Regions from separate parts of the Bradyrhizobium sp. 613_E4_N2_2 genome, predicted to be linked through region 1. Evidence: riboswitches for the same ligand, from Rfam matches in the RefSeq annotation. Region 1 holds a riboswitch; each other region holds the start of a gene.
What was found. Region 1 has a riboswitch for cobalamin ahead of AB7290_RS29735 (DUF1636 family protein). Riboswitches for the same ligand answer to the same signal wherever they lie in the genome.

Region 2: another riboswitch for cobalamin. It lies ahead of AB7290_RS30935 (TonB-dependent receptor); the one in region 1 lies ahead of AB7290_RS29735 (DUF1636 family protein).
Region 3: another riboswitch for cobalamin. It lies ahead of AB7290_RS19580 (TonB-dependent receptor domain-containing protein); the one in region 1 lies ahead of AB7290_RS29735 (DUF1636 family protein).

Annotation. Positions count from the first base shown of each region.
Region 1 is NZ_CP197234.1:6,195,942-6,205,697, forward strand. It holds gene AB7290_RS29715 (precorrin-8X methylmutase) at 1-194, opposite strand, end outside; gene cobG (precorrin-3B synthase) at 194-1,357, opposite strand; gene cobN (cobaltochelatase subunit CobN) at 1,354-4,602, opposite strand; gene cobW (cobalamin biosynthesis protein CobW) at 4,602-5,651, opposite strand; gene AB7290_RS29735 (DUF1636 family protein) at 5,648-6,022, opposite strand; cobalamin riboswitch at 6,119-6,340, opposite strand; gene cobO (cob(I)yrinic acid a,c-diamide adenosyltransferase) at 6,381-7,016, shown strand; gene AB7290_RS29745 (cobyric acid synthase) at 7,040-8,488, shown strand; gene cobD (threonine-phosphate decarboxylase CobD) at 8,477-9,442, opposite strand; gene cbiB (adenosylcobinamide-phosphate synthase CbiB) at 9,454-9,756, opposite strand, start outside.
Region 2 is NZ_CP197234.1:6,500,932-6,510,687, forward strand. It holds gene AB7290_RS30915 (efflux RND transporter permease subunit) at 1-567, opposite strand, end outside; gene AB7290_RS30920 (efflux RND transporter periplasmic adaptor subunit) at 564-1,997, opposite strand; gene AB7290_RS30925 (FixH family protein) at 2,082-2,474, opposite strand; gene AB7290_RS30930 (hypothetical protein) at 2,577-2,942, opposite strand; cobalamin riboswitch at 3,174-3,381, shown strand; gene AB7290_RS30935 (TonB-dependent receptor) at 3,582-5,930, shown strand; gene AB7290_RS30940 (GFA family protein) at 6,069-6,476, shown strand; gene AB7290_RS30945 (Cj0069 family protein) at 6,637-7,716, shown strand; gene AB7290_RS30950 (MBL fold metallo-hydrolase) at 7,739-8,566, opposite strand; gene AB7290_RS30955 (LysR family transcriptional regulator) at 8,662-9,525, shown strand; gene AB7290_RS30960 (hypothetical protein) at 9,522-9,756, opposite strand, start outside.
Region 3 is NZ_CP197234.1:4,102,670-4,112,425, forward strand. It holds gene AB7290_RS19550 (lytic transglycosylase domain-containing protein) at 1-330, opposite strand, end outside; gene AB7290_RS19555 (adenylate/guanylate cyclase domain-containing protein) at 657-2,393, shown strand; gene AB7290_RS19560 (hypothetical protein) at 2,520-2,696, shown strand; gene AB7290_RS19565 (hypothetical protein) at 2,849-3,061, shown strand; gene AB7290_RS19570 (hypothetical protein) at 3,164-3,421, shown strand; gene AB7290_RS19575 (hypothetical protein) at 3,550-3,771, shown strand; cobalamin riboswitch at 3,847-4,060, shown strand; gene AB7290_RS19580 (TonB-dependent receptor domain-containing protein) at 4,175-6,292, shown strand; gene AB7290_RS19585 (DUF6925 family protein) at 6,310-7,320, shown strand; gene AB7290_RS19590 (hypothetical protein) at 7,382-7,960, shown strand; gene AB7290_RS19595 (LysR family transcriptional regulator) at 8,045-8,929, opposite strand; gene AB7290_RS19600 (MFS transporter) at 9,086-9,756, shown strand, end outside.

The DNA of each region.
Region 1 (9,756 bases):
GCGCGCGCAGCAGTCGCCATGCCTGATGTGAAGCGGATATGCGCCTCGAGGCCAACCATGCCGGCGGCGTGGATCATCCGCACCACCACCTGCTCCTCGTCCGGCGAGAAGCGCGCAAGATCCGCCTCGGCCCGGATGGTCGCGAAGGATTGCCGGTAGATCGCCGCGCCGTCGGTCTCGTAGGTGTGCGGCATCAGTGGCCTCCGACCAGGATGGAGGGATCGCTGACGATGTCGGCACCGTTGAGGCCGCGCAGAACCGGCTCGTCGCGGGTCGAGCCGTCGCGGACGAGATCGAATCCGGCGCTGGTCGCAACCAGCGTCACCGCGGACGCGCCGGAACGCGCGCAGCCCTTGGCGCAGCCGGAGACGTGAAGGCGCGTATCGAGGGCGATGCGCGGCGCAAGGGCGGAAGCGAGTGCGCGGGTGTCGGCATGCGCCTCGCGGCAACGCGGGGCGCCGCTACAAGCAATCACGCGCAACGCCGGATCGTAAGGCTCGGTGATGAGGCCTGCCCCGCTCGGCATCTCGCGCTTGCCCTCGCTCAACACCATCCGCCATGGCGTCATGCGCAGCGCATGTCCGCAGCCGGAAAATTGATGGAGCGTCGTGTGCAGCATCTGCCCGAACGCCACGCCGACCAGGGCGCCATGCGGATAATGCCCGGGTCGTGACGCGGCCATGACCGGAGCAGGCTCGGTTTCGCCGCTCAAAGACTCAGGCAATACCGAGCCTACCGCGATATGAGCTGCCATGCGCCCTCGCCCGCCCTTCGCGCCGCCGGACGAGATGAACCAGTTCGCGAGCGCGAGGGCCGTGCTTACGGTCTCACCGCGCGCGACCGAGCGGCCCAGCCTTGCGCCATCGGCCCGCACCAGGAGCCGGCCGCCGTGATCGCGCTCGATGCGCACGTCGGCGGAATCGCCGGCGAGTACGCGCGACTTTCCATCGTCGATGGCGAAGCCGAACTTTGTGGGGAGATCGAGCGTGCTGTCGGCGAGCGCTTCCTCAAGCTCCGCGGCGAGCGCCTGTGTCTCATCACCGCTGTTCCAGAACGGCGTCACCAAAATGTTGCGCCGGGCTTCGATGTCGGTATCGGGGTCGAGCAGCCGCAGCAACGCGAGTCCATCGAGCAGCCGGCGATGGCCTTGCTCGCTGACGCCTCTGATCTGGAGGTTGGCGCGGCTCGTCACATCGATGAGACCATTGCCGTAGCGTTCGGCGAGCTCAGCAAGCCCGGCGACCTGTGCAGCTTCGAGGCGCCCGCCGAACGGGCGCACGCGAACCACCAGCCCGTCGCCCGATTGCATCGGGCGCAACGCGCCGGGACACCAGCCCTTGATCGCGGCCGCACTCATGAAGCCTCCTTCAGCGCAGCCGCGATCGAATTGCGGCGCGTTCGCCAGAGCGAGGCTTCGTGCAGGCGTGTGAAGCAGGTCTCCATCGCGGCGAGCGCCGCCGGATTCTCGCGGGCCATGAAGGTGCGGACATCGGCGTCGCCGAGCGTCGCATCGTAGTAGAGATCGAACAGATGCGGCGGCACGGCGCCGGCCAGATGCGCGAAGGCGGCCATGTGCTCCAGCGTCGCGGTGATCTCGGCGGCACCGCGAAAACCGTGCCGCATCATGCCGGCGATCCAGGCCGGATTGGCCGCGCGTGCGCGGACGACGCGGGAGATTTCCTCGGTCAGCGTCCGCGCGTGCGGCTGCTCGGGCCGCGTCGTATCGAGGTGATAGAGCGATGGTCCTGCCGCACCGAGATGCGCTGCGGCCGCCGCGATGCCTGCTTCATGCGCGGCGTAATCCGCGGCGAGCAGAAGATCGGTCTCCGGCAAGTCCTGGACGTGCACGAAAGCATCGGCGGATGCGAGCCGCGTCTCGATGCCGGCCCGATCCGGCTGCATCGCACCGTCCGCGGAGAACGCCCAGGACGATGCCGACAGCCAGGCTTCGCCGGCGGCATCACGCGTCTCGGCCGTAAAGGCATCGGGGATCGCGGACAGACCCACGCCGTATTGGCCGGGGCGCGGCGCGAACACACGCGAGGCGCGGTGACGATAGGGATTCTCGTCGCCCTCCTCCTCGCGCGTTGCGAGCGCCTCGGCGGCGGCCTCGAACAATTGCGCAAGGCCGGAGAAGACATCGCGGAACAGGCCCGACACGCGCAGCGTGACGTCGATACGGGGGCGCCCGAGCTCCGTCGGTGCGATGATGTCATAGCCGGTGACGCGGCCGGAGGCGTGATCCCAGCGCGGCGCAAGGCCGGCGAGATGCAGCGCCATGGCAAACTCCTCGCCGGCGGTCCGCATCGTCGCGGAGCCCCAGAGATCGACCACGAGGCCTTTCGGCCAGTCGCCGTGATCCTGCAAATGGCGACGCAGCAGCTCTTCCGCGAGCCTGATGCCTTGCGCATGCGCCGACGGCGTCGGCACCGCGCGCGGATCAACGGCAAAGAGATTGCGTCCGGTCGGCACCACGTCCTGGCGTCCGCGATACGGCGAGCCCGATGGCCCCGGCGCAACGCGCTGTCCCGCTAGCGCGGCACGCAACGCATCGCGCTCCGCGTCGGCGCAGGTGCCGCGGCCGAACACGTGCAACCCGTCGCCGAACTGGCTCTCCTTGAGATCGCAGACGAAGCGATCGATCCGCGGGATCGCTTCCGCCGGTGCAGCCGATGCATCGAGACCGAGATCGTCTTCGAGCCCTGCCGCACGCGCTTCGTCGCGAATCGCGGCGATCAGACGCTGACGTCGGGCGGGGTCGAGACCATCGGCGGTCGAATATTCGTCCAGCAAACGTTCGAGCCGGCGCAGGCCGTCCGGCACCGCGGATTGTTCCAGCGGCGGCGGCAGATGGCCGATGGTGACGGCACCCAAGCGCCGCTTGGCCTGCGCGGCCTCGCCGGGATCGTTGACGATGAAGGGATAGATGACCGGCAGATCGCCGATCAGGGCTTCCGGCCAGCAATGTGAGGACAGCGCCACGGATCTTCCGGGCAGCCATTCCAGCGTGCCATGCGCGCCCATGTGCACGACGGCGTCAAAACCCTGCTGCCGGAGCCAGAGATAGAACGCGACATAGGCGTGGCGTGGCGTGCGGGCGAGATCGTGATAGTCGGCATCGCGCGTGGTCGCATCGCCGCGCTCGGGCTGAACCGCGATGATCGATTGGCCACTTGCGATGGCCGCGAACTGAAATGCACCGTCGCGACAGCTCGGGTCATCCTCCGGCGCGCCCCAGGCCTGCGCGAGATCATCCTGCAAGGCTTGCGGCAAGCGCGAGAGCGCCGCGCGGTAGTCGGCGACGCTCCAGGTCAAGTTCTGCTTGAGCAGCGTCTCGCCGAGCGCCTGAACCGGCGCAACATCGATGCCGGACTCGGTCAGGTCAGACAGCAATGCCTCGACCGACGCCAGCGCATCGAGACCAACCGCATGCGCGATCTGATGCGGACGGCCCGGGTAGTTCGAGAGCACGAGCGCCACCCGTTTCTCGGCGGCTGGCGTCTCCGCGAGGCGCCGCCAGGCCGCAACGCGCGCGGCGACGGCGTTCACGCGCTCCTCGTCAGGGCGGTGCGCCAGATGCGAAAATTGCAGATCGGGATCGCGCTCCGCCGCCGATTTGAAACTCACCACGCCCGCGAACAGGCGGCCGTCGACCTCCGGCAGCACCACATGCATCGCGAGATCGCCGGGCGACAGGCCGCGCAGCGACTCCGCCCAGTCTTCGCGCCGTGCCGATGAGAGCGCGACCTGGAAGACGGGACATGATGCAGCATCGAACGGTGTCGTGCCGTCGTCGCCCATCGCCGAGAACGCCGTCGCGTTGACGATCGCGGCCGGAGGATTCGTCGCGAAATAGGTCCGCAGCCAGTCCGCAACGCCCGGAGCCTTCAGCGAGGTGACGAACGCGCCGTACGCGTCAAAGCCGCGCTCGCGCAGCGCCGCGATCAGGGCGTCGACCGGCCCGGTATCCGCGGCGGTGAGATAGGAACGATAGAAGGTCACGAACGCGAGCGGCTTTCCCTCGCCTGCCATCGGCGCAGCAATGACGCCACGCGCGGGATCGTAAAAGCCCATCTCAGGCAGGTTCATCTCGCCGACGACCGGGCCTGCGTAAAGGCCCGAGGCCAACGCGAGCTGCGCGATCGCGGCCTGGGCTGCAACAGGACCGCCGGTGTCGCAGAGCACCTTGAGCCGGCGCAGCGTCGAAACCGGCAGGGTCGAGTAGGCATCGAGCCGCGTGTCGTCGCGGCCGTCGGCCGGCAGCACGGCCAGCACGATGTTGCGGTTCTTCGCAAGCTGCTGCAGGGCCGCGAGCCCGTACGGCCAATAGGACTCACCGCCGATCAGGCGCACCAGGATGCCGCGCGCCTGCGACAGCGTGCGCTCGATATAGGTGTCGACCGACAACGGATGACGCAGCTCCGCGAGATTGGCGAGCCGCAGCGACGGCAGGCTGTTACGGCCGCGCCGCCAGCCGGCCGCGAACGCGGCAAGGTCGGAATCCGAGTACGAGAGCACCACGAGATCGGCCGGGTCCTGGCCGATGTCCCTTGGCGTCGCGGTCTCCTCGAGACCGCGGCTCTCGCGGAAGACGACGTGCATCAGATACCAGATCCTGAAAGCCCAAGTCCGACCTTGATCGCGGCCTCGTCGATATCGCCGTGCTCGCCGATCACGACAAGCTTCGACTGCCTGAGAGCTGCGCCCCAGGGCTTGTCGAACTGGTGGCGCACGCGCTCGCCGACCGCTTGCAGCAACAGGCGCATCGGCTTGCCCGCGACCGCGATATAGCCCTTGACGCGCAGCACGTTCTGCTCGCGCGAAAGACGCTGCACCGACGCGACCAGTGCGTCGATGTCGCTGATTTCAGGAAGATCGATCACAACGGAGGCGAAATCGTCGTGCTCGTGATCCTCCTCGCCGTCGTGATGCGAGGGGCGCGCGGCGAGATCGTTCTCTGCGGCGGCGCCAAGGCCGAGGATGACACGCGCATCGATCGCGCCATCGGTGACGGATAGCATCGGCACGCGGCGCGGCATCTCGGCGGTAATGGCGGCCTTGGCGGCTTCGATCCCTGCGGCCCCCGCAAGATCGGCCTTGGTCAGCAGCACGATGTCGGCGCAGGCGATCTGGTCCTCGAACACTTCCGACAGCGGCGTCTCGTGATCGAGATTTCCATCCGCTGCGCGCTGCGCTTCCACGGCAGCCGGGTCCGGCGCAAAACGGCCGGCGGCAACAGCCTCGGCATCGGCCAGCGCGATCACGCCGTCGACCGTGATCCGCGAGCGGATCTCCGGCCAGTCGAACGCCTTCAGCAGCGGCTTCGGCAGCGCCAGGCCCGAGGTCTCGATCAGGATGTGATCGGGCCGCACCGGCCGCGCCAAGAGCTTTTCCATGGTCGGAATGAAATCGTCCGCAACGGTGCAGCAGATGCAGCCATTGGCGAGCTCGACGATGTTCTCCTCCGGGCAATTCGCATCGGCGCAGGATTTCAGGATCTCGCCGTCGACACCCTCGCTGCCGAACTCGTTGACCAGCACGGCGAGCTTCTTGCCGTCAGGGTTTGCGAGCAGATGCTGGATCAGCGTGGTCTTGCCGGAGCCGAGAAAACCCGTGACCACCGTCACAGGGACTTTTGCGAGCGAGTTCATTCGGCGGCCTCCGGCAACACGGCAATGGGGGGAATGCGGGCAAGCGACTGCTTGCGGAAGATTTCGGGACGGCTGCGCCAGGGCACGAGGCCGTCGGGCGCGGCGGCATAGGCCGCAGCACCCGCGACCACGTCGCTCGCATGGGCCTCTGACAGACGGCCATAGACATAGGACCAGCGGCCGGGCGCGCTGAGCGCAACCGAGCAACCCTGGCTGCATGCCGACAGGCATTCGACGGGAACCACATTGACGCCCTCGGGCACGCCGGCGTCGAGGATCGCACCATGCAGGCGCTTGCCGGGCGTCGTCTCACCCTCGTCGAGCGTCTGGCCGGCACGGCAGGTAATACAGACGTGAAGTGTGACGGTCATCGCCTCTTCCAGGATAAACAGCGGGAGGCGAAGAGGCACACGGACCATTCCCCCGAAGGTCCGTTTCCCCGTCGCGGAACACCCCGTCCGCCGGTCCAAAACTCGTCCGCGCTGGCAGGTCTCCCGGCTTGCGGAGCAGGGCTTTTGGCCCTTCGATCCCCGCCTTCCCGATCCCCTGGGGGATCAGTGGCTTCGGGCATCTCTCCGGTCACGGTCGCGGGGGCGGCTGCAGTTTGGAGCCGAATCTTGTCGATTCGGACCCTATCGCATTCCCTCTTCGCCTGTCATAGGACAGGAACCAACGCCGGGCCACCATTTGCCCCCGGCCGCCTCTTGTCAAGCCGAAGGACCCTGTCAGATGACGCCTGAACCGGATACCCAAACGGCCGAGGAAACCGACGCCCGCCACGCCGCGAAAATGGCGAAAATCAAGGTCGCCCGCGACAAGATCATGGCGACCAAGAGCGGCGAAAAGGGCCTCATCATCGTCCACACCGGCGCCGGCAAGGGCAAGTCCACCTCCGCCTTCGGCATGATCGTCCGCTGTGTCGCCCATGGCTTCCCCTGCGCGGTCGTGCAGTTCATCAAGGGCGCCTGGGACACCGGCGAACGGCGCCTGCTCACCGGCCATTTCGGCGAGCTCTGCCAGTTCCATGCGATGGGCGAAGGTTTCACCTGGGAGACGCAGGACCACGCCCGCGACATCGCCGCAGCACAGGCCGGCTGGGCGAAGGCCAAGGAGCTGATCTCAGATTCCAATCTGCGCATGGTCGTGCTCGACGAGATCAACATCGCGCTGCGCTACGACTATCTCGACATCGCCGAGGTCGTCGACTTTCTGAAAACGCACAAACCGCCGATGACGCATGTCGTGCTCACCGGGCGCAACGCCAAGGACGAGCTGATCGAGATCGCCGATCTCGTCACCGAGATGACGCTGGTCAAGCACCCCTTCCGCTCCGGCATCAAGGCGCAAGCCGGCGTCGAGTTCTGACGACGCCAGATTCTGAAAACACCATGGCGCGCGCATTGATGATCCAGGGGGCCGGCTCGGACGTGGGCAAGTCGCTCATCGTCGCCGGCCTCGCGCGCGCCTTCACGCGGCGCGGCCTGCGCGTGCTGCCCTTCAAGCCGCAGAACATGTCGAACAACGCGGCCGTCACCGTCGACGGCGGCGAGATCGGTCGCGCCCAGGCGCTGCAGGCGCTGGCCGCCGGCGTCGAGCCGCACACCGACATGAACCCGGTGCTGCTGAAGCCGGAGACCGATGTCGGCGCACAAATCATCGTCCAGGGAAAGCGCATCGCGACCGCGCGGGCGCGTGAATATGCGGCGATGAAACCGTCGCTGATGGGCGCGGTGCTGGAAAGCTTCGAGCGGCTGAAAGCGCGCGCCGATCTGGTGCTGGTCGAAGGCGCCGGCAGCCCGGCCGAGGTCAACCTGCGCAAGGCCGACATCGCCAATATGGGCTTTGCACGCAAGGCCGACGTGCCGGTCGTGCTGGTCGGCGACATCGACCGCGGCGGCGTCATCGCCCAGCTCGTCGGCATCAAGACGGTGATCAACCCCGACGATGCCGCGATGATCGAGGGTTTCGTCATCAACAAGTTCCGCGGCGACCCCTCGCTGTTCGACGACGGCTACAAGCTGATCGAGCAGAAGACCGCGTGGCGCGGCCTTGGCGTGCTGCCCTGGTTCGCGCGCGCCGGCGAGCTGCCAGCCGAGGATGCGCTGGGGCTGAGCGACGCGCGCAAGCCGGGCCAGTGCAAGATCGCCTGCCTCGCGCTGTCGCGGATCGCCAATTTCGATGATCTCGATCCGTTGAAGCTCGAGCCTGGCGTCGATCTCGTGATGGTGCGGCCGGGCGAAGCCATCCCCGGCGACGTCCGCCTCGTCATCATCCCCGGCTCGAAGTCCACCCGCGGCGATCTCGCCTTCCTGCGCGCGCAGGGCTGGGACATCGATCTCCTGGCGCATCACCGCCGCGGCGGCCATGTGCTTGGCCTCTGCGGCGGCTATCAGATGCTCGGGCGCAACGTCGCCGACCCCGATGGCATCGAAGGCCCTGCCGGCGACACGTCGGGTCTCGGACTTCTGGACGTCGCGACCATGATGAGCCCGCAGAAGACACTGACGCGCGTCGCGGCCGTGCATGCCGCCACGGACCAGCCGATCGACGCCTACGAAATCCACATCGGCCGCACCGACGGACCGGATCGCGCCCGCCCGTTTGCGAAACTGAACGGCGAGCCCGAAGGCGCGATCTCACGCGATGGCCGCGTGCAAGGCAGCTATCTGCACGGCCTGTTCACGTCGGATGATTTCCGCAAGGCGTATCTCGCAAAGCTCGACATTCCGGCAGGCGACGAGCCTTATCACAGCAGGGTCGAGAGCGCGCTCGACGCCCTCGCCGATCACATCGAACAGCATCTCGACGTCGGCGGCCTGCTCGCGCTAGCGCGCTAGCGCCTCGGCAAGGCGCGTCCATTCGGCTTCGCTGCCGGGAAGCCCGAGGCGCAGCCATGCCGGCTCTTTCGCGAATACGCGCGACCAGATTTGGCTACGCGCCAGTTTCTCCTGCGCAGCAAGCGCATCAGGCGTCTCGTAGAGACGAAACAGCGGCGCACCACCGACGAGCCGCCAGCCTTGCGACTGCACGATGTCGTCGAGGCGGGCACAGTCGCGTGCGAGCCGCGCGGACGTGGCCTCGGCCCAGGCGTCGTCGCGCAAGGCGCGGCAGCCGATCGCGATCGCAGCTCCCGACACCGGCCATGGCCCCGACATCGCCGCGAGCTTGGCGATGTCGGCCGCATGGCCGAGCGCAAACCCAAGCCGCAGGCCGGCAAGACCATAGAACTTGCCGAAGGAGCGCAGGACCAGCAGTCCAGGCCGATCCGCCTCGGATGCGAGCGACAGCTGCGGGGCGGCATCGGCAAAACTCCCGTCGATGACGAGACGGCCGACGCGCGGCAGCAGCGCCAGCAAATCCTCTGGCGCAAAACGCCGGCCATCGGGATTGTTGGGATTGACGACGACGGCGAGATCTGTGCCCGCCAGCGCGTCGAGCTCGCCGACCTCCTGGACATCCCAGCCTGCAGCCGACAAGACCCCGGAATATTCGTTGTAAGTCGGCCCGAGGATGCGCGCGCGGCCGACTGGCGCGAGTTGCGGCAGCAATTGAATGGCGGCCTGCGCACCGCCCATTGCGACGATCGGCGCGCTTGTGCCGTAGGCATGCTGTGCCGCCTGATGCAGGCTCTCGATCTCAGCGCGCGACGGCAGCGCGTTCCATGCGCGCGGGCTCACCTCACCCACGGGATAAGGCAGGCGGTTGATCCCGGTCGACAGATCGATCCAGTCCTCCGCGCGCCCGCCAAAACGCTGCTGGGCCAGATCGAGATTTCCACCGTGCTCGCGCATGCCCCGTTCTTTCACGCGAAGGCCAGGATCGCAAGGAGGCCGGCGAGCAGCAGCATGGCGCGGCGGTAGATCGTTAACCCCTGGCTGATGTCCGCGGCAAGCGGATCGCGCGCGCCTTCGTTGAGCCAGGGCTCATCGGTCGCGCTGCCGCGATAGATGCGGGGGCCGCTGAGCCGCACGCCGAGCGCGCCCGCCATCGCCGCTTCCGGCCAGCCGGCATTGGGCGAGCGGTGACGGCGGGCATCGCGCGTCATGCACGACAGCGCCTCCGAGCGCCGCGACGCCAACAGGACGAACAGAAAGCCGGTCAGCCG
Region 2 (9,756 bases), 300 kb from region 1:
GAGGACCACGTTGTACTGCTTGACGAAGCCGCCGACGCTGGCGACCTCGGCGACGCCTTCGGCCTTGGCCAGCGCGAATTTCAGATTCCAGTCCTGGATCGTGCGCGTGTCCGCCAGGTTCAATTCCTTCGATACCACGGCGTATTGGTAGACCCAGCCGACGCCGGTCGCGTCGGGTCCGATGGTCGGGGTGACGCCGGCGGGAAGCCTGGACGCCGCGCCGTTCAGGAATTCCATGACGCGCGACCTCGCCCAATAGATGTCGGTGCCGTCCTCGAAGATCACGTAGACGAAGGAAACGCCGAAGAACGAGAAGCCGCGTACGACCTTCGATTTCGGCACCGTGAGCATCGCCGTCGTCAGCGGATAGGTGACCTGATCCTCGATCACCTGCGGCGCCTGGCCGGGATACTCGGTGTAGACGATGACCTGCGTATCCGAGAGATCCGGGATCGCATCCAGCGGAAGGTGAACCAGGGCATAGAGGCCGGCGGCGGCCGCGAAGCCGGTCCCGAACAGCACGAGCAGCAGATTGCGCGCCGACCAGGCGATGATGCGGGCGATCATTTGTGATCTCCCGTTGCATTGCCAGGGCCGGCGTCGGTGGCCTGGGATGCCGCCTCGCCAAACCCCTTCAGCGCCGCCTTCAGGTTGCTTTCCGCATCGATCAGGAAGTTGGCGGAGGTCACCACCGCCTCGCCGTCCGCGAGACCATGGCGCACCTCGACATAGCCGCCGCCGCGACGGCCGAGCTTGACTTCCCGCGGTTCGAAACGCCCTTCCCCCTTGTCGACGAGGACGGCCTGCCGGCTGCCGGTGTCGAGCACCGCGCTGTCCTGTATCGCCAGGACGGGCGCGGCATCGGCCGTGTCGATATCGGCATCGACGTACATGTCGGGCAGCAGCACCGCGTCCGGATTGGCAAGCTCGATCCTGATGCGAACGGTTCGCGTGTCGCGGTTCACCTGCGGATAGACGACGGCGATTGTCCCGGTGAAGGTTCGGCCGGGGAAACTGCGCGCGCGCACCGCGACTGACTGCCCCACCGCGATGTTGCCGAGATCGCGCTCGGCCACGTCGACCAGCGCCCAGACCACCGAGGTGTCCGCGATCCGGAACAGGACGTCGCCGGGATTGGCCCGCATGCCTTCGATCGCGTTGCGTTCGAGCACGACCCCGTCGCGCGACGCAGACCAGCGTATGGCCACGGGCGCGGTGTGCGTCTTGTCCATCTCCGCGATGACGGACTCGGGAACGTCGAGATTGACCAGCCGCTGCCGCGAGCCGCGGCCGTACATCTCGACACCGCCGACCGTCCTGGAGGTGATCGTCGCGAGATATTCCGCCGCCGCGGACGCCACCGCCGAACTGTAGATTTCCATCAGCGGCTGGCCGGCCTTCACGCGCGTGCCGGTCGTCACGTCGGCGACCTTCTGCACGAAGCTCTCGGCGCGCATCGCGATCACCGACACGCGGCGTTCATCGAGCTGGATCGTGCCGGGCGCCTTCACCGAGACCCGGATCGGGCGCCGCGCGACGGGCTCGGACTTCACGCCCGCGCGCTGGATCTTGCCGGGCGACAGCTTCACCGTGCCGTCGTCGGTGTCGTCGCCTTCGTAAACGGCGACATAGTCCATCCCCATCGGATCCTTCTTTGGGACGGGCGACGTGTCGGGCAGCCCCATCGGATTGCGGTAGTAGAGGATTTTTCGCGGCGAAGCCGCTTGCGCCTTCGGTAGCGCCGGCGCGACGGCCGCTCCATCGTCGTCGTAGACCGGCACATAGTCCCGCCCGCGGTCGTCCTTCTTCTGACCCGCAGACCAGAGCGGCGCACCGCTTGGATCGCGGTAGTAAAGCGGCGTTCGCTCCGCGCCAGCCGCAGCCGATGATATGTCGGCCTCAGCGAGCCAGCCCGCACCGTTCGAATGCCAGTAGTAGCCGGCCAGGACCAGGCCACCGCCCAGCGCAAGAGCCGTCAGGAGACGCAGCGTTTTCATATGGTGTATCCGCGCGCCCGGGAGCGCGCGTCCGTGTGAAGGAAAAAGGGGAATGTCGGGCGCCGCCGGGCAGCGCCCGAACGCTCACTTGACCGCCGTGACGATCACCTTGCCGGTGACGGTCTCCGGTTCGCCCTGCACCTTCACGGACAGCGTCATCTGGTAGCGTCCAGCCATCGGCAGGTCCGTCTTGAAGGCGTACACACCCGGCTCCCTGGACGGCAGCGGCGCGACCGCCGATTCCATCTCGGCCATCCCGTCCGGGGCCATGTCGAGGCGGCTTTTGAAGATGACTGCGTCCGGTATCGGCTTGCCGGTCTGCTTGTTCGTCAGGCGAACGGCGAGCGTGACGTCTTCGCCCTTCTTCATCTGCGGAGTGACGGGCTCGAAGGCGTAGTCGCCCGCGCCCGCCATCGCGGCGGAAGCGGCAAGCGAAAGGGTGGCGGCGAGAGCCGCGGTGCTGATTTTGGAAAGCATTGTCCTGTCCTCATGAATTGATCTTTCGCCGTGGCGCGTGAAGCGCGCACGTCAGTCGTCGTCGCGAGCAGGCACGCCGCTCGCGTCTCGGGCTTTGCGAGATCAGATTCGAGGAGGTCGGAAAGGAGGACTGCCGCCGCGGAAGGAAACGACCTGATCCGGGGGAATAGCCATCGTGCTGGCCATGACGGCGAGACGTTCGAACGCCACGGGCCTGACATCACCGAGCGCGATGATCCCACCGACGCAGCAGAAGCCCATCCCGCACTTGTAGCCGCCGCTATGGGAGCCCGTTCCCTTCATGTCGGGACAACAATCGTCCATCGACATGTCGGCGTCGCCGCTCATGTGCATGGCCGTCTGCATGCCATCCGACGACATTGCGAGGTTCGCCGCGGACGCGCCAACCGGCAGCATCGCCAAGGATATGGCGATGGCGACTGCCAGGATGGTACGGACGAACTGCATCAATATCGACTTACCTTGTCGGGCCGGAACTCGGCCTCAGTAGCATACTCGGACACCAAAGGCAGTTATTGATCGTGGTCAAGCGTTCGTTACCCAGGCTCGTCCGGAGGCCGGGTTGGACGTTTCGACGCGGTCCTTCGGACTATCGTGCAAAACAGCAACACAAGGCCACCATCGACCGACCGGCCCGTCCAGCAGCCCGCGCGGATGTTGACGCGCTCATCCCCTGATGCCAGTTTCGTGATCGGTAGTGTCCGCAAGGACTCTTCAAGGGAATGCGGTGCGTCCACCTCAGTGGGCAATTCCGCGGCTGCCCCCGCAACTGTAGGCGGATAGCCGACGACCAAACGAACCACTGGAGCCCCGCTTGGGCCTCTGGGAAGGTGGTCGAAGGCGATGACCCGCGAGCCAGGAAACCTGCTACCAGCCATGGTCACGCGCGAACGCATTGGGCGGGGTGCCCTGATGTCGGACAAGTAGCCGGTGCATCCGCCGCCTGGGGCGAAGGTGGATGACTAAGGCAACCGCGGTGACGGTTTGTTTGCGTCGCCGCAGAGCGTTGTCGTGCAAAATCTTCATTTCCGTGCTGGCGCAAGGCCAGCGTTATCGCGTGCTTTCCTGATTACTCTGCTCTCGTCGGTGTCCTTGTCGTCCGCGGCGCTCGCGCAAAGCGCGGCGCAGGACAACCGCTCCCGGGAGGTCGGCCCGGTGATCGTGTCGCCGCCTGCGCCGCGACAGGCTCCTGCCGTCAGCCCCGGCACTCAGAAGCAGCGCGCGGCCCGGCGCGCCGCGGGACGCAATCGTGGCGCCCCTGCTATCGCCGTTCCGGCCGCGCAAGCTCCGAGCGGGCCGGTACAGACGCCGCTCAATACGGCAGCCGTCACCGACGTCGGCTCCCGGCTCGGCATCACGGCGCGCGAGATGCCGGCGACCGTCGAGGTCATCGGTCAACAGACGATGCAGAACCTGGGCATCCGGACCACGACCGACGTCGCCAAGGCTGCAGTCGGCGTCACCGGCGGCGATGCGCCCGGCGCGCCCGCCATCTTCTCGATGCGTGGCTTTTCCGGCGACCAGATCTCCACGCTCTACAACGGAATCCCGATCGGGCCGTCGACCATGACCGGCCGTCCCATGGACGTGGCTGGTCTCCAGCAGGTCGAGATCATCAAGGGACCGGACTCGCTGGTGGCGGGCCTCGGTGCGACCGGCGGCGCCATCAACTACGTGAACAAGGCGCCGCACACCGGACCAATCGTCAACGACGCCTTCACTTCCTACGATTCCTTCAACGGCTATCGCGCCGGTTACGGATCGGGCGGCAGCACGCTGATCAACGGCCTCGACTACCGCTTCGACATCAGCCATTTCAACAACAAGGGCTTTATCGACGACACCTATTCGAAGCTCAGCAACGTCTCGGGCCAGCTGAACTATCGCGTCAACGAGAACCTGAGGATCTGGGGCGCGACCGAATACAGGCAGGACAACGACCGCTTCTACTGGGGGACGCCGCTGGTGCCGGCGAACGCGCCGGGCATCGTGCCGACGTATGGCGTCGTCTCCGGCCTCTGGAGCAACTATTACCTCGGCGGCGGCACGCCGGTCCCGGTCACCATCGACGCGCGCACGCTGACCACGAACTACAACGTGCTCGACAATCACAGCGGCGCCAACGAGCTCTGGCTGCGCAGCGGCTTTCAATGGGACATCACCAACAACATCTCGCTGAAGAGCCTGGTCTATGGCTATGACGCCCACCGGCACTGGTTCAACAACGAGATCTCGTCGTTTGACCAGACCGTAGGCAATTTCGCAGGCGCGCAGAGCATCTACCGCGAGCGCCTGGCGCTCGATCACGCGCAGCGGCTCTACGGCAACATCACCGACCTCACCGTCAATTCCAATCTCGGCGGAATGGACAATCGCTTCGTCGCCACCGTGGCGGCGAGCAGCAACCAGTTCAACGTCTCGCAGGACACGCTGTTCTTCAATGACTACGTCGACCTCCTCAATCCGGACCGCGGCCTCTACGGCCCGCGCAGCGACGAGAAGATCTACACCCATCTCGACACCGCCTCGCTGTCGTTCGAGGACCGGCTCAAGCTGACCTCGACCTTTGCGCTGATCGGCGGCATCCGTTTTGAGAATATCGAGCTGTCGCGGACCCGCTTCGACGAGAATGGCCTCCTGAAAGCCAACTATCCTTTCTCGAAGACGTTCAATCCGGTCACCGGACGCATCGGCTACACCTGGGACATCGCGCCCGGCGTGATGCTTTACAGCCAGTACGCGACGGCAGCCGACCCGACGGTGGCGAACATCTTCATCCTCAGGCCCACGACGCCGCTGCTGCTCACGACGTCGCGGACCTACGAGACCGGCGTGAAGCTGCTGTCGGCCGACAGGCGCGCGGAGGCCACGTTCTCGGCCTTCGACATCGAGCGCAAGAACGTCTACGTCCCCGAAAGCGGCATCCTCTTCAACGTCGCCGGCAAGATGGCCTCCAAGGGCGTCGAGATCGCCGCCGCGGTCAATCCGGTCGCGGGCCTGAAACTATGGGGCAACGTCGCCTTCGTGCAGTCGCGCTTCATCGACTTCACCTATGTCGACGGCAATGGCGACTTCCAGTCCTATTCGGGCAAGACGCCGCCCAACGTTCCCAACTTCATCGCCAACGCCGGCGCCTCCTATCGCTTCGACACGAAGCTGCCGGTCGAGATCGGCGGCCTCGTCCGTCACGTCGGCGACCGCTTCAACTTCCAGGACAATCTGGTCACGATGGACGCCTACACGATCTTCGACGCATACGCGTTCGTCGATATTCCAAAAGCCTATTTCCCGGGCGTCGACCAGACCCGGATCAGCTTTCGCGTGAGGAACCTGACCAACAAGCCCTACGCGGCCTGGGGCGATCCGGGTTACACCGACCAGATCATCCTGGGCGCGCCGCGCAGCTACGAGATCGCGGCTTCGTTCAAGTGGTAGTCGCGGATCACCTCGCCCGCGCCGTGGCAGGAGTTGTCACGCGACAGTAGGACGCAATCGCAAATCGATTGCGCCGTTGAAGCCGCAGGTCTCGAGAGCTATCGATCAACGAGACCTGTCTTCCATCGGGAGGAACGCATGAGCACCATCACCGGCGGTTGTCACTGCGGCGCGATCCGCTATCAGGTCGAGGGCGAAGCGATCGTGCACGCGCTGTGTCACTGCCGCGATTGCAGGCTTCACGCGGGCGCTCCCGTCGTCGGCTGGACGATGTACGCGGACGATGCCGTCAAGGTGACCAAGGGCGAGCCCAAGGTGTATCACTCCTCGGAAAATGCCCGGCGGCACTTTTGCGGCGACTGCGGAACCGGCCTGTTTTATGTCAATGCCGACATGTTGCCCGGGGTCATCGACGTCCAGAGCGCGACCTACGACGATCCCGATGCCGTACCGGCGACGATGCACATCCAGGTCGCAGAGCGCCTTCGATGGATGGAGCGCGCGCACGAACTGCCGACATTCGACCGCTATCCTCCGCCACCGTAGCGGCGCGCGCGAAGCGTTCGCCGTCTAGATGGAACCGCACAAGCACCATCTTGCAACGACCGGACGATTTCACGTACATTCATCGGCGTGGGGACGAAGCAGACTCCCCGTGAGACCTCGGTCCAAGCTCTGCGCAGCACGCCATTCGTGGAGCTTGCGCATGGATACCGAACGCCACCCTCCTCTCCGCCATACCGTTGCCATCCTCTCCCGCGGCGATGCAGCCGCGCGCCGGGACGCGACGGCGCAAAACAGCCGCTTCGTTCGCGTTTTCGAAGCACTCGCCGCGGTCGGCATCGAAGCCCGGCCGGTGATCTACGACGAGATTTTCGCCGACGCCGCGCGCGATCAACTGCTCGCCGTCGATGGCGTGCTCGTCTGGGTCGATCCGATCCATCAAGGCAAGACGCGCGAGGCCCTCGACCCGCTGCTTCGCGACGTTGCGGCGCAAGGGCCGTGGGTAAGCGCCCATCCCGACGTGATCCTGAAGATGGGCGTCAAGGACGTGCTCTACCGAACGCGTCACCTCGGCTGGGGAGCCGACACGCACCGCTATGACACCGCCGCAAGCTTCCGCGCCGAATTTCCTTCGCGCCTTCAGGCGAATGGTCCGCGCGTGCTCAAGCAAAATCGCGGCAATGGTGGCCAGGGGGTGTGGAAGGTGGAGGCCCTGCCCAACGTGGACGCCATGGTTCGCGTGCTGCATGCCCAACGCGGCAGTCTACCCGAGGACATTCCGCTCGATGCCTTGCTCGCCCGCTGCGAACCGTATTTCGGATGGGGCGGCTGCATCATCGACCAGGCGTTCCAACCCCGCCTACCCGACGGCATGATCCGCTGCTACATGAGCGGCGCCAAGGTCGCGGGCTTCGGGCATCAATTGATCAAGGCCCTGATCCCGCCGCCGCCGGAAGGCCCCGACGCACCCGAGGCTCAGCCGGGCCCACGGATCATGCACGGACCCGCTGCTTCGCAATTCCAGGCGCTCCGAAGAGCGATGGAGGACGAATGGACGCCGCAGCTGATGGGCACGCTCGGCATCGACGAGCCGTCGCTGCCGGTGATCTGGGACGCCGACTTCCTGTACGGGCCCCGCGACGCCGCCGGCACCGACACCTACGTCCTGTGCGAAATCAACGCGAGCTCATGCTTCGCGATTCCCGACGACGCGCCGGCGGCAATCGCCCGAACGGTGAAGCACCGCCTGCTCCGGACTCAAGCAGTGCGTTCGGGCGTATAACCGGCGGCCTGGCTTCGACACCCTAATGCGCAGCGCAGCGGCAGCTTTCATAGGCGACGGGATCGTGGCTATTGACGATGCTCACGCGGTCGCCGTGGTTGAGCTTCAGCGCGCGCAGCCGCGCCTGGTTGGCGATCCGCATCTTGCGATCCATGTCGCCGCGGCGCTGGAAATAACCCAGCATCAACGGCACGCGCGGCGATGGGTCGAGCTGGGCGTGGTGGAAATAGCTGTCGCCGGCATGCAACAGCCATTTGTCACCTGATCGCACCGCGATGCCGCAATGGCCGAGCGTGTGGCCGGCGAGCGGGATCATCAGGATGTCGGCTTCCTTGTCGCCGAGCGCGCGCACGCCCTTGAAGCCGAACCAGTCCTGGCCGGCCTCGCCATAGAAGGTCCAGCCCGGCCCATGGCTCCACTGCCCCGTGACATAGCGCCCTTCGGGCGGCGCGAGCTTGCGTAGCACCGCCATGTCGTATTCGGCGCGGTGGACGTGGATCGCGGCATGGGGAAAGTCCGGCACGCCGCCGGCGTGGTCGCGGTCGAGATGCGTCAGGAGCACGTGGCGCACATCGCCGGGTGAGTAGCCGAGCGCCTTCACCTGCTCGACCGCCGTCTCCGCCGGGTCCAGCCTCGGCGCGGTCTGGCGCAGCCATCGGCCACCCAGCCGATTGGGCGTTGCGATATCGCCGAGACCGATGCCGGTGTCGACCAGAGCGAGTCCGTCCCTCGTCTCGACCAGCAGGCAATGGCAGACCAGGCGGGCGCGCTGGAACAGGCCGCCGGTGCCGTTCACAAGGCGGCGGCCCATGGGGCACATCGTGCCGGTGTTGAGGTGGTGGATCTTCATGGCGCTTCCCTGCCTGTTGTGAGCAGGGCGCTGCTTGCCACCGGGCAATCCATAAGTAAAATATTGAATATTGATACTATCTCTAGGCATAACCTATGGACATCCGCGAGCTTCGCTACTTCGCCGCCGTGTATCGCGAGCGCAAACTGACCGCGGCGGCACGCGCTTGCTTCGTGTCGCAGCCGTCGATCTCGACCGCGATCACCCATCTGGAGGCCGAACTCGGCACCACGCTGTTCATCCGGCACAAGAAGGGCGTCGCGCCGACCGCCTCGGCCGAGCAGTTTCATGCGCTGGCCCGCCGCATCATCGACGAGGCGGACGCCGCACGCAGCCTCTTCAGGAAGCCGAATACGAAGACCACCGTCACGCTGGGACTGATGCGCACGCTCGACATACCCCGAACGATCGCGCTGCTGAAGCCGCTGACGGCGCGCACCGACATCGCGCTCCGCCTCGTCGGCAGCGACGAAGGCGCCGATGCGCGGATCATCTCAAAGAGCATGCTCCGCGCCGACGAGCATTTCGTCGCGCTGTGGAGCGAGCGCTATGTCGCCGCACTTCCGCCCTCGCATCCGCTGACGCTGAAGGAGAAGCTGCGGGCTGCCGATCTCGCCGGCGTCCCCCTGATCGACCGCTGCCATTGCGAGCAAAGCGAATTCTTCGGCCGGAGTTCACAACGAAGGCAGACCGCGGCGATCGCGCAATCGGAGGATTGGGCGATGGCGCTGGTCGCGGCCGGCGTCGGCATTGCGATCGTCCCGGAAGGCGTGGCGCGCGGCAATCCCGATGTCGCGGTGCGCGAGATCGAGGTCAGGGTCAAACGCGAGGTCGGGCTTGCCTACCGCGCCTCAGAGCCGCTGGCGGATGCGCTGAAGGATTTTGTCGGGAAACTTCAGAAGCAGCGGCGCAAGCCGGATCCGACCGGCCCACGGCGCAACAAACGCAGGAAGTCCTAGCCCTTCGAGATGACTGCGCGGCCATAGGGCGGCTGGGCCGCAACCGGCGGATTGGCGGTCTGGGCTGCGAGTTCGCCGATCAGGCGGTCGGCATCGGCGGCCATGCCGTCGGGCGCCTGGATCACCAGACGCTCCAGCGCCCAGCGATAGGACGAGACGCGCTGCTCGAGGCACAGCTGCACCCACTGGATGATCAGCGAGTTCTCCCGCATGCGCGCGACCGCATCCTCC
Region 3 (9,756 bases), 2.1 Mb from region 1:
AATGCGGTCGCGCGCCGCGCTCGCATCGTCGGTCTTGCCCTTGCGCGCGAGATCGATGGCGTCCTTCAGCGCGGCGAGGTCGCCGGTGAGCGGCGGCGGCGCCGGCTTGTCCGAGGGCTCGTCGTCCTTCTTGGACTTGCGCTTGGCGTCGGCATGCTTGCCGTGGCGCGACTTCGCGGCAGCGTGACGCTGCTTGCCGCCGGCTTTCGTCTCATGCGTTTTCTTTGACGCCGACGATTTGTGACTGCTCTTCGCTGCCAGCTCGGCAGGAAGAAGGGCCAATGCGGCCACGGCAACGACACACGCGAGCGAGCGTAGGCACTGGTTCATTCGATGGTCCCCCTGCGAAACCACTACAAACCAAGGTCCGCGACGACATGCGGCTTGAGAATCAAAGACGACACCCAAAACGATGCCACGACATCGTTTCGCAGTCCTCACGCTCCTTCAACAATGCGGCAAAATACCGATGGGAACTCGGGAACTTCCGAAATGGCGGAAAGGGTGATGCCTTCAACCTTTGTTAACGAATAGGGCTCGCGCGACGGTTGCGCGCGGTTCAGGGCGCCGCGAAGGCCAGATTGCGCGTGTTCCCGCGTCCAAATCCGGTGTATTGAGTTCCCAACCGATCCTTTCAGCTCTTACCCCCACCGCTCATGCCACTTTTCAACCAGTCGATCAGGCGCAAGATCGTCGGGATCGCCCTCGGATTGATCGTCCTGATGCTGGTCACCGCGATTCTTTCGATGGTGATGTCGAGCCAGGTCGGTGTCCTGCTCGACGAGCTGACCGATCGCTACATTCCGGCCTACGGCCATCTGGCGCGCGCCAACATCCGCTCGCTGGAGCGCTCGGTGGCGCTGCGGCGGATGGTCATGATGAAGATGCAGGCCCCCTCGGAGGAGGAGGCCTATGCGGCGCGCCTGCGCGAATTCGAGGAGGCCGATCGGAAGATCGACGAGGAAGGCGAGGCCGCGCGCACGCACATCAACGCGATCATCGACGACAAGAGGACGCCTTCCGACAATGCCGGGCTGGCGCGGATCGAGACCCGCATCGAAACCGCTCTCACCGAGCTACGTCACGACATGAATGAGGACCACGCAAAACTCCTCAAGCAGGTCGAAGGCAAGCAGATGACGGAGGCGCGCGGGACCCTGGAGCATCTCGACACCATACGCGACCAGTTCAACCAGAAGATCGACGCGATCCGCGCCGACATGCTGAAGCAGGTCTTCGCCAGCACGGCGACAGTGATCGGTCGCCAGCGCCAGGCGATGATCATTTCGGGCATCGTCACCATCCTCGCGGCGGTGGTCGGATTTGCTTTCGCGCTCCTCGTCTCCAGTGGCATCACGCGACCGGTGCGGCTGTTGCTCGCCGGCACCCGCGAGGTCGAGGCGGGCCGCTTCGACAAGACCATCACGGTCTCGACCCAGGACGAGATCGGCGAACTCGCCGCCGCCTTCAATCGCATGATCGAGCAGCTGCGGCACAACGAGCGGATCCGTGAGACCTTTGGCCGCTATATCGATCCCAAGGTGGCGCAGGGGCTGATCGACCGCCCGGAGGTCGCCATCGACGGCCAGCGCCGGGTGATGACGATCATGTTCTCCGACATGAGCGGCTTCACCTCGATGAGCGAGGGCATGACCCCGCGCGGCCTCGTCAAGGTGATGAACCACTATTTCACGGTGATGTCCGCGCCGATCCGGAGCCATCGCGGCGTCATCGATAAATATATCGGCGATGCCATCATGGCCTATTGGGGCCCTCCCTTCATTGAGGAGGACGAGCCGGCGCTATTCGCCTGCTACGCCGCCATCGACATGGCCGATGAGGTGCCGGCGTTGCAGAAGCAATTGCCTGACCTGCTCGGCATCCGCGCCATGCCAGGCCCTTGCGATCTGCGCATCGGGATTGCCACCGGCGAGGTCCTGACCGGCAGCATCGGCTCCGAGCTGATGATGAGCTTCACCGTGATGGGCGATGCCGTGAACCTCGCTTCGCGGCTCGAACTGGTCAACAAGATCTACGGCACGCGGATCCTGATCGCGCAGGCGACGGCGGACGCGATCGGCTCGAACCTCGAGCTGCGCGAGATCGATCGTCTGGCGGTGGCCGGCCAAAGCGCAACGCAGGCCATTTTCGAGGTGATGAGCAAGGCGCACGGGCTCAGCGTCCCGCAGGAGAGCCTGCGCGCGCGCTACGCCGAAGGCCTCGCCGCCTACCGCGCGCAACGCTTCGACGAGGCTCGCGCCGCGTTCAATGCAGCGCTCGAAGCCGTGCCCGGCGACGGTCCCTCGCGCACGCTGCTCGGCCGCATCGCGCAGTTCGAGGCCAATCCGCCGGACGCAGCTTGGGATGGTGCCTGGCGGCTGGAGCAGAAATAGCCGTTCTTGCTGGGCTTGCACCGCCCTTGCTGGAAAAAACGTTTCTACTGGATAACGATGTTCGCCGTGACCTATTTCTCAGGCTTAGGTTTGACGTCCCTTGTGGCGTTTGATGGGGACACGCCGATGACAGAACTTCATGACAGGCTGGAACGGTTCGAGACGCTCACCGCCGAATGCGAGCTGATTGCCAAGCTCGCCACCGACAGCACCAAGCGCGAGTTCTATCTGAGACTCTCGGAGCAGTACCGTCAGCTGGCGGTGGATATGCGGAAGGCGATCGCGACCAAGGCCGCGGCCTGACGCCACCTGCAATCCGTTCTTAATGTTTGGCGCGCATCCTTTGAGGATGCGAGCGTCGCGATCATGATTGCTCGCATTGGGAATGCCGAGGTCCGTTGCGGTGCAGCGCATCTCGCTGACGTCGCTTTGCCGCTCCTAACCAGGGCAATCCCATGCGCCTTCTCGCAGTCCTCATCTTCGCGCTCATGACGGCCGCCTGCAACCAGGAGCAGGACATCACCGGCTCGACCCCGGTCTGTGCGATGCGGAACTACAGCTCCTACAATCCCCGCGACATGAACCAGTGCGTTGCCGCCTGCAAGGCGTGCGACCACGGCAACACCGTCACCTGCACCACGTCATGCACCCTCAAGGGTGCCCACTGAGCGGCGGCGCTGGCTGGAGCTAGCGCTGAGGGTGCTCGGGCACCGGAACGATTCACATGGGTTAGTCATTGAAGCGGCAGGCAGGACGCGGAGTCCTATGGAATGGGTATGCTCGATCCCGGTCGGTTCCTGGTGTCGTGCTCGCATTGCGATGCATGGCCGATGGCGGCCAACGTCAAACGTTCGAGCTGGTCTTCGTCGCCGCACGAGGTCCGCTTCGTATGCCCGCGCTGTCGCCGCGAGGAGACCGCCATCATCTCGGCCTCCGGTGAGCTGACCCCGATCCGGCGCATCGACGCTCCGCTGCGCGACGTCACCGCGGCCTGGGCTCAGGCCCAGCGGCCAAGAGGTCGGGCGTAGCCCGCCCGTCACAGGACCAAGAGATCGGGCGTAGTCGGCTCTGCGCAACGCCTTGCGCGGTCCTTTTTTGGAACCCGGCCTACGCCGACGCGTTTCCGCTCCGACATCAACGCACCGAGGCCCTGCGAATGATCAGCGAGCATTTCGACACCCGCACCCGGATCAACATGAAGCTGGCGCTGGATCGGGTCTGCCGCAATCGCCCGGTCGGCGAGGACCATTGCTTTCGCAGGTCCGTTGCCGAGAACATCATCCGCTGCGCGCTCACAGGCCGCACCGGCATCGGCCAGCTCGTCGATGCCGGCGAGCGGGCGATGATCAGGACGCGTTCGGAGCGGGAGACGGCCTGATTGCGCCGGCTCAATCTCCGGTGCGGTGCTTTGCCCGTCATGCAACCGGCCGATTGACTCTCCGCTTGCCCGCCCCGTAGATTGGCCGGTGACGGTTCTCCTCACGGAGATCAAAAGGGAACGTGGTGCGAGGTTTTCCCGATACCGGGATATTCTCAACGCCACGGCTGCCCCCGCAACTGTAAGCGGTGAATCTTTCGTCATATGCCACTGGGAATCTCGGTCCTGGGAAGGCGACGTAAGGTAACGACCCGCGAGCCAGGAGACCTGCCGTCAGCCGTGGTCACACGCGAAGATGTCGGTCGGGGAGTACAGACATTAGCTTCACCGGAGCAATCGAACGCTCTGCCGTGAAACCTCGTTCGCTGTGACGTGCCACTGACGTCATACCGAGGTTACAAGAGTGTCCCGTATTGTCTTTGCCGCCAGGCGCTTCCGCGCCGGCGTTGTCGCGTTCGTTTCCCTGTATTCGCTCGATCTGTCCATTGCCCAGGCCCAGCAATCGGCATCGCCCGATCTGCTGCCGCCGGTCGAGGTCGCGCCGACCGAGCGTCCGGCCAAGCCGCAAGTCGCGCGGCCTGCGCCGGACAAGCCCGAGCGGCAGCGCGTCGCTCGGTTGCCGAAACCCGAGCTGGTGCCGGCGTCGCCCCCGGTTGCCGGGGTATCCGCGGCCAACCTGTTTCCGACGGTCGTCGTCAGTCCGACGGGCGTTGTCACTCCGACCAATCTGGTTGCGAGCTCGGTGACGGTTCTGACCGCCAGAGACATGGAGCGCGATCAGCGCCGGACCGCATCCGATGCGCTGAGCGCGGTTCCTGGCCTGAACCTCGTGCAGACCGGCGGTCCGGGCGGACAGACGTCGATCTTCATGCGCGGAACGAATTCCAACCACACCAAGGTCCTGATCGACGGCATCGATGTCAGCGATCCCGGCAACCCGAACCGTTCGTTTGATTTCGGCCAGTTGCTCACCTCCGACATTCAGCAGATCGAAGTCCTGCGCGGTCCGCAGGGCGGTCTCTACGGCGCAGACGCGCTGGGGGGCGTGATCTCCATCGTGACGAAGAAGGGCGACGGTCCCGCCCGCGCCACCGGCTCGGTCGAGGGAGGCTCGTTCGGAACGTTCAATCAAACTGCAAGTCTGAGCGGTTCACAGGACCACTTCAACTATGCCTTCAACGTCGCGCATTTCCACGCGAACGACGTGCCGGTGACACCGGTCGAATTGCTGCCGCCGGGGCAGAAGGCGATCGGCAACTATTACGACAACATGACCTATTCGACGAAGCTTGGCGCCGAATTGAGCGAAAACCTGACGCTCAACGGCGTCGCGCGGTATACTGACGCCACCCTGCGCTTTACCGGAGACACTTTCGATCCCGTCACATCCGCGAGCTTTCCCGCGGCCGCGCAAAGCACGCAGACGGTGCACCAGCTCTTCACGCGCGGGGAGGCGGTCTGGTCCGCTCTCGACGACCGGATGAAAAGCTATTTCGGCGTCAACTACACCAATCACTGGAACTACAACATCTCGCCCGGCAACGCGATGGCCACGATCACGACCGGCGACCGCGTCAAGTATGATTGGCACACCACGACCCAGCTCGCGCCCAACAACAATGTCATCATTGGTGCGGAGCATGAGACCGAAACACTGCAAACGGCGACGGTTTCGGCGCAAAACGTCAACAAGGCCGGATATATGGAGCTGCAGTCCCAGTTCCGGGATCGAGTCTTCTTCACGGCCAACGTCCGGCAGGACGACAACGAGCGGTTTGGAGAGCATCCGACCTTTCGTCTGGCGTCTGCCGTGATCGTGCCGGTCACGGATACGAAGTTCAAGGGAAGCTACGGCACGGGGTTCAAGGCGCCGACGCTTAACCAGCTTTACGTCAGCTTTCCCGCGTTCTTCTTCTTTGCAAATCCCAACCTCAGGCCCGAGGAAAGCGTCGGATTCGACGCCGGCTTCGAGCAACCCTTGTTTGGCGATCGCGTTCGCTTCGGGTCGGCCTACTTCCGCAACAACATCACGGACCTGATCCAGAGCACGTTCGATCCCCTGACGTTCACGAGCACCAACACCAATATCGGCAAGGCGATCACGGAGGGCACGGAGAGCTTCGTCGCGGCTGCGATCACGGACCGGCTTCGCGTTCGTGCCGACTACACTTTTACCCGCGCGGTGGATGCGACGGCGGGACTGGAGCTGCTGAGGCGTCCGAAGGAGAAGTGGAGCGCAAATGTCATCTGGAATCCGATCGACCCGCTCACATTGTCCGCAACCGTGTTGCACGTCGGGAGTTTCGTCGATGGTAACCGCGACTTCAGCATTCTGCGTCTGCTGGCTCCGGCCTACACTGTCGTCAACGTCGCAGCCGAATATCTGGTCACCGACCAGGTGAAGGTGTTCGGCCGGGTCGATAATCTCGCCAATGTGCACTATCAAAATCCGACTGGCTTTCTGCAGCCGGGACTGGGCGTCTATGGCGGCATTCGCCTGGCGAATTACGACGTCAGATAGCGAGAGAGAGAAGCCTCATGACGACGGCCGATCCGCTCATGGACCTGATCGCAAGCCAGCTTGCCGACGCTGAGGCCGGCTGGAGCGTCGGCACGTTCGGTGCCATTGCCGAGTTCACACGCGAGCCCGGTGAGGCCTTCGATATGGAGCAGTCGCGCAACGGGGGCAGCGTCGTGACGCAGAAGGGTGGGATGCGCGTTGTCTCCCACCCGGGCCTGCGCCTGATAGCATCGGAATCGCCGACCACGGAGAGCTGGAGCCACCGCATCGCATTGTGCCTTCCGCATGAAGCCAGCGCCATGAGTGGTCGTACCGTGCTGACCGAGCTCGGTCCGGATATCGAGGCGCTCCTGACGAGGGATCGCAGCGGCATCCTGTTCGACCTTGGCCTCGGAACGTTGCAGGTCGACGCCTGCATCCGCGTCAGCGATGCCGATGCCGTCGCCGCGCTCAGGAGCCGCACGGGCCAATCCGTGTTCGCGCCCGAAAGCGACGCCATGCGGATCATTCTGGCCGCCAATCCGCACCGCGTCTTCACCAGCCGTATCGGGCGCGCCGAGGTATTCCAGCCGATCCCGCCGCCGGGTGGGCGAAGCCCTGACGGCCCGCACACCCACGTCCTGCCAAAGCTGCTCGCGCATCGCCGCACCCATGCCGCCACCGAGCCGCTGCCTGAGTGGTGGATCCCCTGCGCGCATCTCTATCCGGCCCATCCGCTGCGCGATCAGCTCGGCCGCAAGCGCGCTTTTCGGCCGGATCATCACGCAGCCTTCCAGGCGCTGCTCGAACTCTATGGGCTGCCGGAGCTGACGGCGTGCAAGAGGGCCGTGGTCGAGGCGGTCGCGAAGGGGCGGGGACCTGAGATGGTGACGCTTCCGCCCGATCGCACGGCGCGCGCCACCGTTCGCGTGGCCTTGCGTCAATTGGCGGCCAAGGAGCCGCACACGGCGGCACTCGCCGCCTGGCTTGCCGCCTACGACCGGCGCGATCCAGCCGAGACTGAAGATCCCATGGAGGCTCTTCACTGAGTCAGACGTGATGCTACGTTCCAGCAAAATTGTGCTACAAATCCTACAAGGAGATCGTTCCATGACTGTCACCATCCTGCCGCCCCACGCCGACCGTTTCCGCCTTCATCCGGTCGCGTCGCGCCTCGCGCCGATGTTCTGCTTTGCGCTGCTGACGGTGTCATGCGCGCTCGCGAGCTTCGCGCTTGCCTGCGCGACGCCGTTTGCGGCGTTCGCCGTCGTCGCCGCCGCAATGCTGCCGATGCGTCCGGCGCTGCTCGTCGTCACTGGCGCCTGGCTCGTGAACCAGACCATCGGCTTCGGCGTGCTGCACTATCCCATCGATGGCAGCACCATCGCCTGGGGCTTTGTCATCGGTGCTGCCGCGTTGCTGTCGACGGCAGCGGCATCGACCGTTCTCCGCCTGCTGCCGCAGGGCCGCACGCCGCTGATGCTGGCCATCGCGCTCGTCGCCGCCTATGCCGCCTATGAGCTCGCGCTGCTTGCCGCGACGCCGTTCCTTGGCGGAGAGGGCGCGTTCACTGCGGCCATCGTGACGCGCATCGGGCTGACCAGCGCCGTCTGGCTCGCCGGCCTCGTCGCCGCCTGCGAGATCGTCCGCCTGGTCGATCCGTTCGGGCGCGCGATGCGGAACGCGTAGGACGCCTCCGGAGTCTCCAGGTCCGGTCGTTGCGATGACCGGACTTTGCCCCACCACCGCAGGGCACCGCGCTTCAGGCTGCGCTCAGCGTGCGGTCCGGAACGCAAGTTCGCGCAGCCGAGGCAGGGCGGTGTTGCGGTTGTCACTGCGCCAGATCGCATGGAGTTCGGCGAAGACCGATGGTCCGAGCCTGATCGGGCGAAACACGACGTTGTCGAAACAGGCGTTGCGTGTTTCGTCCGGGACGATCGCAAGGCCGAGACCTGCGCTGACCAGCGACAAGATAGCCTGTGCCTGACTCATCGATTGCACGACCTGGGGCCGGATGCCATTGGCGTCGAACGCCGCCGTCAAGAGCGCGCGCATATATGGACCGCCCGACGAATACATGATGAAGGGCTGGCCCTCGAGATGCGACAGCTCCGGCCGGCGTCGCACCGCGAGCGGATGGTCAAGCGGCAGCGCAAGGGCAAGCCCTTCACGGAAGACGCTCGCGCTTCTAATTGGCTTCTCCGTCTCGATCGGCCGAACCAATCCGAGATCGATCCGGCCCGACCTCAGTGCATCGAGCTGCTGGCGCGATGTCAGCTCCTCAAAGGTGATCTCGATATCCGGCAGTTCATCGCGAACTCGCGTTGCGAGCCAGGGCAAATAGCCGTACGTCGTCGCGCCGACGAACCCGATTGACAGCGCTCCACCGGCGAGCGACGCGGCTTGCCGGGCGGCTTTGACCGCATGCTCGCGCTGCTGAAGCATCGCGCGGGCCTCGCTCAGGAAGGCGCGTCCGGCCGCGGTCAGCCTGACCGATCGGCTGGTGCGCTCGAGCAGCTTGACGGCAAGCGTTGCCTCCAGGATCTGGATCTGCCGGCTGAGCGGCGGCTGCGTCATATTCAGCCGCTTGGCGGCACGACCGAAATTCAGCTCATCGGCCACCGCCACGAACGCGCGTACCTGTCCGAACTCGATCATTGATACCTTTTCTGGATCAATTAAATCCAAAAATGAGTTTAGACCTGAATTGATCGCTGATCTAGCTTTCTCGCGTCCGATCGTCGCTGGCGTTCCGGACATCCACGGTCGCCGAAGGCGGCCGGGCAAACAAAATCGGGAAAGAAGGGGAGCAGCGTGGCCACGGAGCAGAAGCCGTCCGCACGGACGCATTATCGTTTCGTCACTCTGGCGTTGATCACCATCCTGCTCGCGCTCAGCAGCGGCGACCGGGCGACGCTATCGATCGCCGGGCCGAACATGTCGAAGGCGCTCGGCATCACGCCGGTCGAGCTCGGCTGGATGTTTTCGGCGTTCGCGTGGGCCTATGTACTTGCGCATCTTCCCGCTGGCTGGATCGCGGATCGGCTCGGTGCGAAACAGACCATTTTGGGCGGATTGATCTTGTGGTCGCTCGTCACCTTCCTGATGAGCTGCGTCGGCTGGGCCAGCTACCCGTTCCTGGTGATGCTGATCCTGCGCTTCATGCTCGGTGTCTTCGAGTCGCCTGTCGGCCCCGCGGCCGGGCGTATCATCGCGGCGTGGTTTCCGTCCGCGGAGCGCGGCGTCGCGGGCGCCATTTTCAACAGCGCCCAATATGTCTCGCTCGTCCTCTTCACGCCGCTGATGGGCTTCCTCGATCACCGCTTCGGCTGGGAGCACATTTTTGGCGTGATGGGCGTGCTGGGCTTCCTGTTCGCGGCGCTCTGGGCCGTCGCCTACTACCCGCCGAGTCGTCATCCCAAAATTGGAGCCGCAGAGCTCGATCATCTGCGTGCCGGAGGCGCGCTGGTCGAACTCGGCGGGGC